One region of the Lutispora sp. genome, then DNA from elsewhere that is predicted to be linked to it. Evidence: a T-box and tRNA genes for the amino acid it is inferred to sense, from the RefSeq annotation. Region 1 holds a T-box; the other holds one or more tRNA genes.
The links. The T-box of region 1 lies ahead of serS (serine--tRNA ligase). A T-box ahead of a tRNA ligase gene usually reads a tRNA of that ligase, here a tRNA-Ser.

Region 1 (3,571 bases):
TCAAAATCATCATAGGCTTTTCTGTAGTTCTCTCTTTTTCTCAGTATTGTTATCCAACTCAGTCCAGCCTGGGCAGACTCCAGCACAAGGAATTCGAATTGCTTCCTGTCATCATAAACAGGCACACCCCATTCCTCATCATGATATTTTATGTACAATTCATCGTTACCGCACCAACTGCACCGTTTCATTGCACCCACTCCTTTAGTGTTTATTGTCATGTATGACAATTATTACAAATGGCATCTAGGAAATTATATCACTAATTTTTATAATCGTCCAATAGTTCATACAATGAAAAAAATGACGCCAATCATATTTAAATGATTAGCGCCATTGAACTTTTAGCTCTTTCTGCTATTTACTTATCTTATCTATGCCACCCATATAAGGTCTTAATACTTCCGGTATAAGGACACTTCCGTCTTCCTGCTGGAAGTTTTCCAGTATAGCTGCCACAGTTCTGCCTACTGCCACTCCTGAACCATTGAGAGTATGAACAAATCTAGCCTTATCCTTTGGATTTTCCTTGAATTTTATGTCTGCTCTTCTGGCCTGGAAATCCTCAAAGTTACTGCAGCTTGAGATTTCTACATATCTGTTGTAGCTAGGCATCCACACCTCCAAGTCATAGGTCTTGGCTGATGAAAATCCTATGTCTCCTGCACATAAGCATACAACTCTATATGGTAAGCCTAATAATTGAAGGATTCTCTCTGCATCATTGGTTAGTGATTCAAGCTCCTCATAGGAATGATCCGGATGAGCGAATTTCACCAGCTCAACCTTGTTAAACTGATGCTGTCTGATAAGCCCTCTGGTATCTCTTCCTGCTGAGCCGGCTTCTGCTCTGAAGCAAGCACTGTAGGCAGTATATTTTATTGGGAACTCTACTCCCTCCAATATCTCTTCTCTGTGTATATTGGTAACAGGTACTTCTGCTGTTGGTATAAGGTAATAATCGGTGTTGTTCACCTTAAACATATCCTCTTCAAATTTAGGCAGTTGTCCTGTCCCCTGCATGCTTTTGCTGTTAGCCATATAGGGGGGTAATATCTCAGTGTATCCATGAGCTATATGAGTATCAAGCATGAAGTTTATCAATGCTCTTTCAAGTCTTGCCCCTAGGCCTCTATAAAATGTAAATCTGGTACCTGTAACCTTTCCAGCTGTAGCAAAATCCAGTATTCCCAAATCCTCTCCAATATCCCAATGAGCTTTTGGTTCATAAGGGAATTTAGTAGGTTCTCCCCATTTTCTCATTTCTTTATTGTCTTCATCTGATTTGCCATCAGGTATGCTGTCATTAGGTGTATTGGGTATGGTCAAAAGCACTTGTGTGATTTTATCTTCTATTTCTCTTACCTTATCATCATCTTCTTTAATCTTATCAGAAACAACTTTCATCTCTGCAATTAAGTCATCAGCATTGCCCTTCGCCTTCTTGATCTTTGCGATTTCTTCGGATACTTTGTTTCTCTTGGCTTTCAGCTCTTCAACAGAAGCCAGCATATCCCTTCTCTTTTCATCCAGTTCCAGAATCTCAGAGATTCTATATTCCCCGCCTCTTCTTTTAAGCTTTCTTATGACTTCTTCAGGATTGGCTCTTATTTCTCTTATATCCAACATAATCTTTTCCTCCTTATTAATTTCTTAAAAAATAAAACCTTTCGCACCCATAAAGGGACGAAAGGTTATCCGCGTTGCCACCCTAGTTAGCAGCATGTGCTGCTCTCTCAAGTATTTAACGGTTTTCACCGTTCCTGCTCATCACAGTCTGCTCCGGGATGGAATTCAATGCCTTGCCCATCGGCTCCCACCAGCCGCCGACTCTCTTTATGGCAGTTACATTTACTTTTTCCCATCAATGCATTTCCAATATATGATTGTAATATATATTACTACTTATTATTGAAAATTTCAAGCAGTTTATACAAAAATGTTATCTAGTACGCCTTTGCTATATAGATCATATGCTCTGCCTTCTTACCGCAGAAGGGACATGTATCTCCCAAGTGCTCCTGTTCAAAGGGGAGACATCTTATAGTAGCTGCAGTTTCCTCCTTCAACTTGTCTTCGCATTCCCTGCTGCCGCACCACATGGTCTTTACAAATCCGGGAGTCTCTTTCATTATCTTCTTTATTTCTTCATAATCTGTAGTTGTATAGGTCTTTTCTTCTCTATTTTTTAATGCGTTATTAAACATGGTTTGATGAATATCGTCCAATATCTCCTGTATTTTTTCTGTCAAGCCCTCCATAGGCAATGTGAATTTCTCTAGTGTGTCTCTCCTTACTGCTGTAACCTGACCCTTCTCAATATCCTTGGGCCCTATCTCCAGTCTTAGAGGTACACCTTTCATCTCCCAATAGTTAAACTTCCAGCCTGGGCTGTAAGTATCCCTATCATCGAATTCCACTCTGAAGGTCTTAGCTAATTCATTCTTGATTTCCAACGCCTTATCCAATACACCTTCTTTATGGAAAGCTATTGGCAGAACTACAACTTGTATTGGTGCGACTCTAGGTGGCATCTTCAAGCCTCTATTGTCTCCATGGGTCATAATTATTCCGCCTATTAGTCTTGTTGAAACGCCCCAGGATGTACTCCAGCCATATTTCAATACGCCATCTCTATCCAGGTATTGAATATCAAACATCTTAGCAAAATTCTGGCCTAGATTATGGGATGTGCCTGCCTGTAAAGCCTTGCCGTCATGCATCATTGCTTCCATGGTATAGGTCTTGTTGGCACCTGCAAATTTTTCCTTTTCACTCTTTTGGCCAAGGATTACAGGCATAGCCAATTCATCCTCTGCCACTTGTCTGTATACTTCCAGCATCTTTAATGTTTCTTCCTGAGCCTCTTCCTCAGTGGCATGAACTGTATGGCCTTCCTGCCATAAGAATTCAGCGGTTCTAAGGAAGGGTCTTGTTGTCTTCTCCCATCTGATCACATTTGCCCATTGATTGATCAATACAGGCAAATCCCTATAGGATTGAACCCACTTGGAATACATGGTACAGATTATGGTTTCTGAAGTTGGTCTGATAAACAGCCTTTCAGCAAGCTCCTCATTACCTCCATGGGTAACCCACAAAACTTCAGGAGCAAAGCCTTCGAAATGATCTGCTTCCTTCTTTAAAAAGCTTTCCGGAATCAACAAAGGGAAATAAGCATTCTTGTGGCCTGTTTCTTTAAATCTTCTATCCGTAACCCTTTGTATCTCTTCCCATACTCCATATCCATAAGGTTTGATAACCATGCATCCTTTTACAGGCGCATAGTCTACCATATCAGTTTTAAGTATGACATCCGTATACCATTGGGAAAAATCCTCTTCCATTGGGGTAATCTCTTTTACAAAATCCTGCTCTTTTTTCTTTCCCATGAATTTTCACTCCTTCATTCAATATTTTATCCTAAAAAATAAACCTTCATCTCCATAATGGGACGAAGGTTGTGTTCGCGGTACCACCCAACTTAGCATGAATGCTCATGCCATCTCTAAGCCAGTAACGACGGCTCACCGGTTGATTCATCACCAACAACTCTGAGGTGGGTCGGAGT
Region 2 (3,571 bases), on a different contig from region 1:
ACTCTTAAGCTGGTAAGGAGCCAGGTAGAAGGCATGGGATTTGCAATTCCCATAAATGAAGCTAAGCCAATAATACAGCAATTGATAGAGAACAAAAAGGTATCAAGACCATATCTGGGAATTACAGGCCAAACTATAGATGAGAAAACAGCAAAACAGTATGATGTTCCCCAGGGAGTTTTAATCAGGCAGGTTATAGATGGAAGCGGAGCTGACAAGGCAGGACTGGTGAGAGGCGATATAATCACAAAGATCGATGATGAAAGGGTAACTACCATAGAACAACTGCAAAAAATAATTCAAAGTAAAAAAGTCGGAGATGTTTTAAAAGTGGAAGCTTACGGAGAATTGAACAGATATAAAACTGTAGAAGTGAAGCTGACAGAAAGCGATAACTAGGAGAAGCAGGCATAGGAGCCTGCTTTTAACATTTTTTTCTTTCTGATGAGTAAAAGTTGTGATATAATCTTACCAAAGATGTGGGGGGACATTGCGCCACCTCATTCTAATAGAATGGTAGGTGATGATTGTGGTTTTTAAAAATTGTAATGATGTGGACTTTGAAATGGTGTATCAATGTTTTAACGAAGGATTTTCAGATTACATTGTTAAGTTTGACTTACCTTTAGAAGCATTTAGAAAAAGATTTTTTGGCCCTGAAGGCAATGAATTGAAGCATTCTTTCATTGCCATAGAAAAAAATAGACCTGTAGGGCTTGTTTTAGGCGGTATAAAAGATTATCAGGGGATAAAAACTATGAGATGCGGTGCTTTTTGTATTGTTCCAGATTACAGAGGAACGGGAATCGCCGATGAACTGTTTTATCTTCATAAAGAAAGGGCCATCAGTGAAGGTTGCAGCCAAATGATGTTGGAAAATATAATAGGGAATGACAGAGCACTGAATTTCTACAAAAAACATGGCTATGAAAAAATATACGAACTCCAATATTTTCAATTATCCGATTTAAGCAAATTGAAGAATTTCAATAATGAATATGACATAAAACCTGTGGAGTTTAGCCAACTGGAAGATGTCAGAGAACGAATGGGAGATGTGTACATAAACTGGCAAAATGATTTCCCCTATATAGAGAAGTCGGAAGGACAGCATAATTATGGTGCTTTTATGGATAATAAGATGGTGGGCATATTGAGCATAAATGAGTATGGCAGAATAAATTTGATTTGGGTTGACAAAAAATATAGAGGACAGAAAATTGGCTCAGCTCTTCTTAGCAACGCAATAGAAATGCTGAATCTGACAAAGCTTGGCACAAGCTTTCCAAACAATCATACTTTATATGGTTTCTATAGAAAATTAGGATTTGAAAAAGAAAAAATAGCTCAATACGAAATGTATATGACTCTTTGATAAATTTTCATGTTGCCAATTAGTTTTTTTTCTAGTATAATAACATAGTGCGAGCAGCAAACGGAGAGATGGCTGAGCTGGTCGAAGGCGCACGACTGGAAATCGTGTGTACCTACAAAACGGGTACCGAGGGTTCGAATCCCTCTCTCTCCGCCATACATAGTAAAATGAAGGCTTTCATCGATGTGATGAAAGCCTGTTTTGATTTTTTATTAAGCTGTTACCTGTCGACTATTGAATCCAAATTGTTGATAAAGACTTTAAACATTTCCGGATCAAACTGTCCATTGAAATTTTTCATCATATTTACTGCTTCATCTGCTGTAAAGGCTTTTCTGTATGGTCTGTCGGATGTCAAAGCATCATATACATCACATATGCTTATAATTCGCGCCACAACGGGTATTTCTTCTTCCTTGAGTCTAATTGGGTAACCTTTTCCGTCCCAGCGTTCATGATGATAGAAAGCCGCATACTGCATCTCTTTTGGCATGAGATATTTTTTCATCATTATATATCCCAGACTTGAATGCTTTTTAATAATATCAAATTCATTATCCTGTAATTCGCTTTCTTTATTCAAAATATTCAGATCTACCTTCAATTTGCCTATATCATGGAACAACCCGGAGTAATACATTATTCTGTCATCTATATCGGTACCCAGAAGTTTATTAAGTCTTGTGGAGTATCTTGCCACATTTTGTGAATGTACATATGTATTATTGTCAAACTTAAGCAGTTCTGTTAGTGTGTTAATTTTCTTATAAAAAATATCTTTTGGCCATGCGATGCCCTGTACAAAATTCAAAAGAATCCTCCTCGTTTATATACTAATAATAAAAACCATGGTGCTATACATGCCATGGCTGAAAAACCTATTTTGATGTCTCAGTTGTCATAGAAAAATCACCTTAAACTCGTACCTTCACGTCCCTGCTTTTCGCTAGACTTGCCTTTATCGTATAGCGTCATATAATCTTTAATATATATGGTTTAGAATATATGTTATAGAACATTATGGAATTAAATCCAACCATTTCATTATATTTTTATACAGCTTTTATGTCAATATATATTTTCACATTATTTAATTTAAATTTCATGTAGTGAAATCGTCAACTCTGTTAAATGTAGAGAAAACTCGCATTTTTGGTGAATAGATTTTACCAGCAATGCAGACAGTTATAAATTCAAACAGACATTGTTCAACCGATCAAGCAATAACTAATCTTATATTTAGGTGGCCAAAAATTCGAACTGCTAGCGATCAACTGTTGCCATGGGAATTGCATCTAAAACGAGGAACAATACACCACAAGGAAAGCAATCGAATCCTACCAACTTGAAGGGAGTGTGCACCAAAATTGACAGTATTTACAAATATGTCTATAATTAAGGTGAACTTGATAAATTTATCAATGAAGGGGGTGTGGATTGTGGAAAAAATAGTTTATAGTGAGATTGTTGAATTTAATAGGTGTATTGACAAGATAAAAGGGCTTAAAAATATTTATAGAGCAGATAGCAAACTCAATTATATCTATTTGGACGGAGAATTTGGTTTATTGAGAAACCTTGATGCAATTTGTATGTTTTGTGCTAAACACTTAAGAGGAATACATTCTGTGGATTATTGCATTCGATCCATTAGGCAGAATATAAATAGCATTACTCCTGAACACTTAAAGAATGGAATAATTAACAAAGAGGAGTATGAAAGAGAAATACTCAGTATCTGTAAGAGCATTGAGTATTTAGAGAGAGAAGTAATAGTATCTTTTCTATAATATCTAAGCGTCTATATAAGGTTTATGTGTGGAAAAATACATGATTAGGACTTATGTTCATTTATAAGCTTCTTTATGAAATCTTCCAATGTCACGTTATAACCCTGAAACTCATCAAACCGCTCATCAAAGTAATCTATGAGTATGAATCCTTGATGGTTCTTAACAAAGTCTATATATGACTTGTCATGATTGTTCATATACTTGTATGTCAATGCTTTAATGATGAATTCATCTACCTCAATATTTAAGCACTTATTTATCTTCATGATTGCGAGGAAGCAGACTTCCTTATACTTTTCCAACTATTCATCGTAGTAGGACTTGTATTTCCTATACATATTTTCTATGTCAGCCTTAAGATAAAATTCTTGAGTTTTTGGGGTAGACACCTAAGACTCATGTT

Region 2: it encodes a tRNA-Ser, which carries the amino acid that the T-box ahead of serS (serine--tRNA ligase) is inferred to sense. The anticodon was not compared.

The regions. Positions count from the first base shown of each region.
Region 1 covers NZ_JAWLCK010000109.1:5,187-8,757, reverse strand. The annotation lists partial or broken gene ACESM9_RS12660 (DNA-3-methyladenine glycosylase I) at 1-191, opposite strand, end outside; gene serS (serine--tRNA ligase) at 358-1,629, opposite strand; T-box leader at 1,680-1,877, opposite strand; gene proS (proline--tRNA ligase) at 1,947-3,392, opposite strand.
Region 2 covers NZ_JAWLCK010000056.1:12,371-15,941, forward strand. The annotation lists gene ACESM9_RS09240 (S1C family serine protease) at 1-399, shown strand, start outside; gene ACESM9_RS09245 (GNAT family N-acetyltransferase) at 524-1,375, shown strand; tRNA gene ACESM9_RS09250 (tRNA-Ser) at 1,438-1,531, shown strand; gene ACESM9_RS09255 (HD-GYP domain-containing protein) at 1,596-2,186, opposite strand; gene ACESM9_RS09260 (hypothetical protein) at 2,815-3,165, shown strand; gene ACESM9_RS09265 (hypothetical protein) at 3,210-3,434, opposite strand.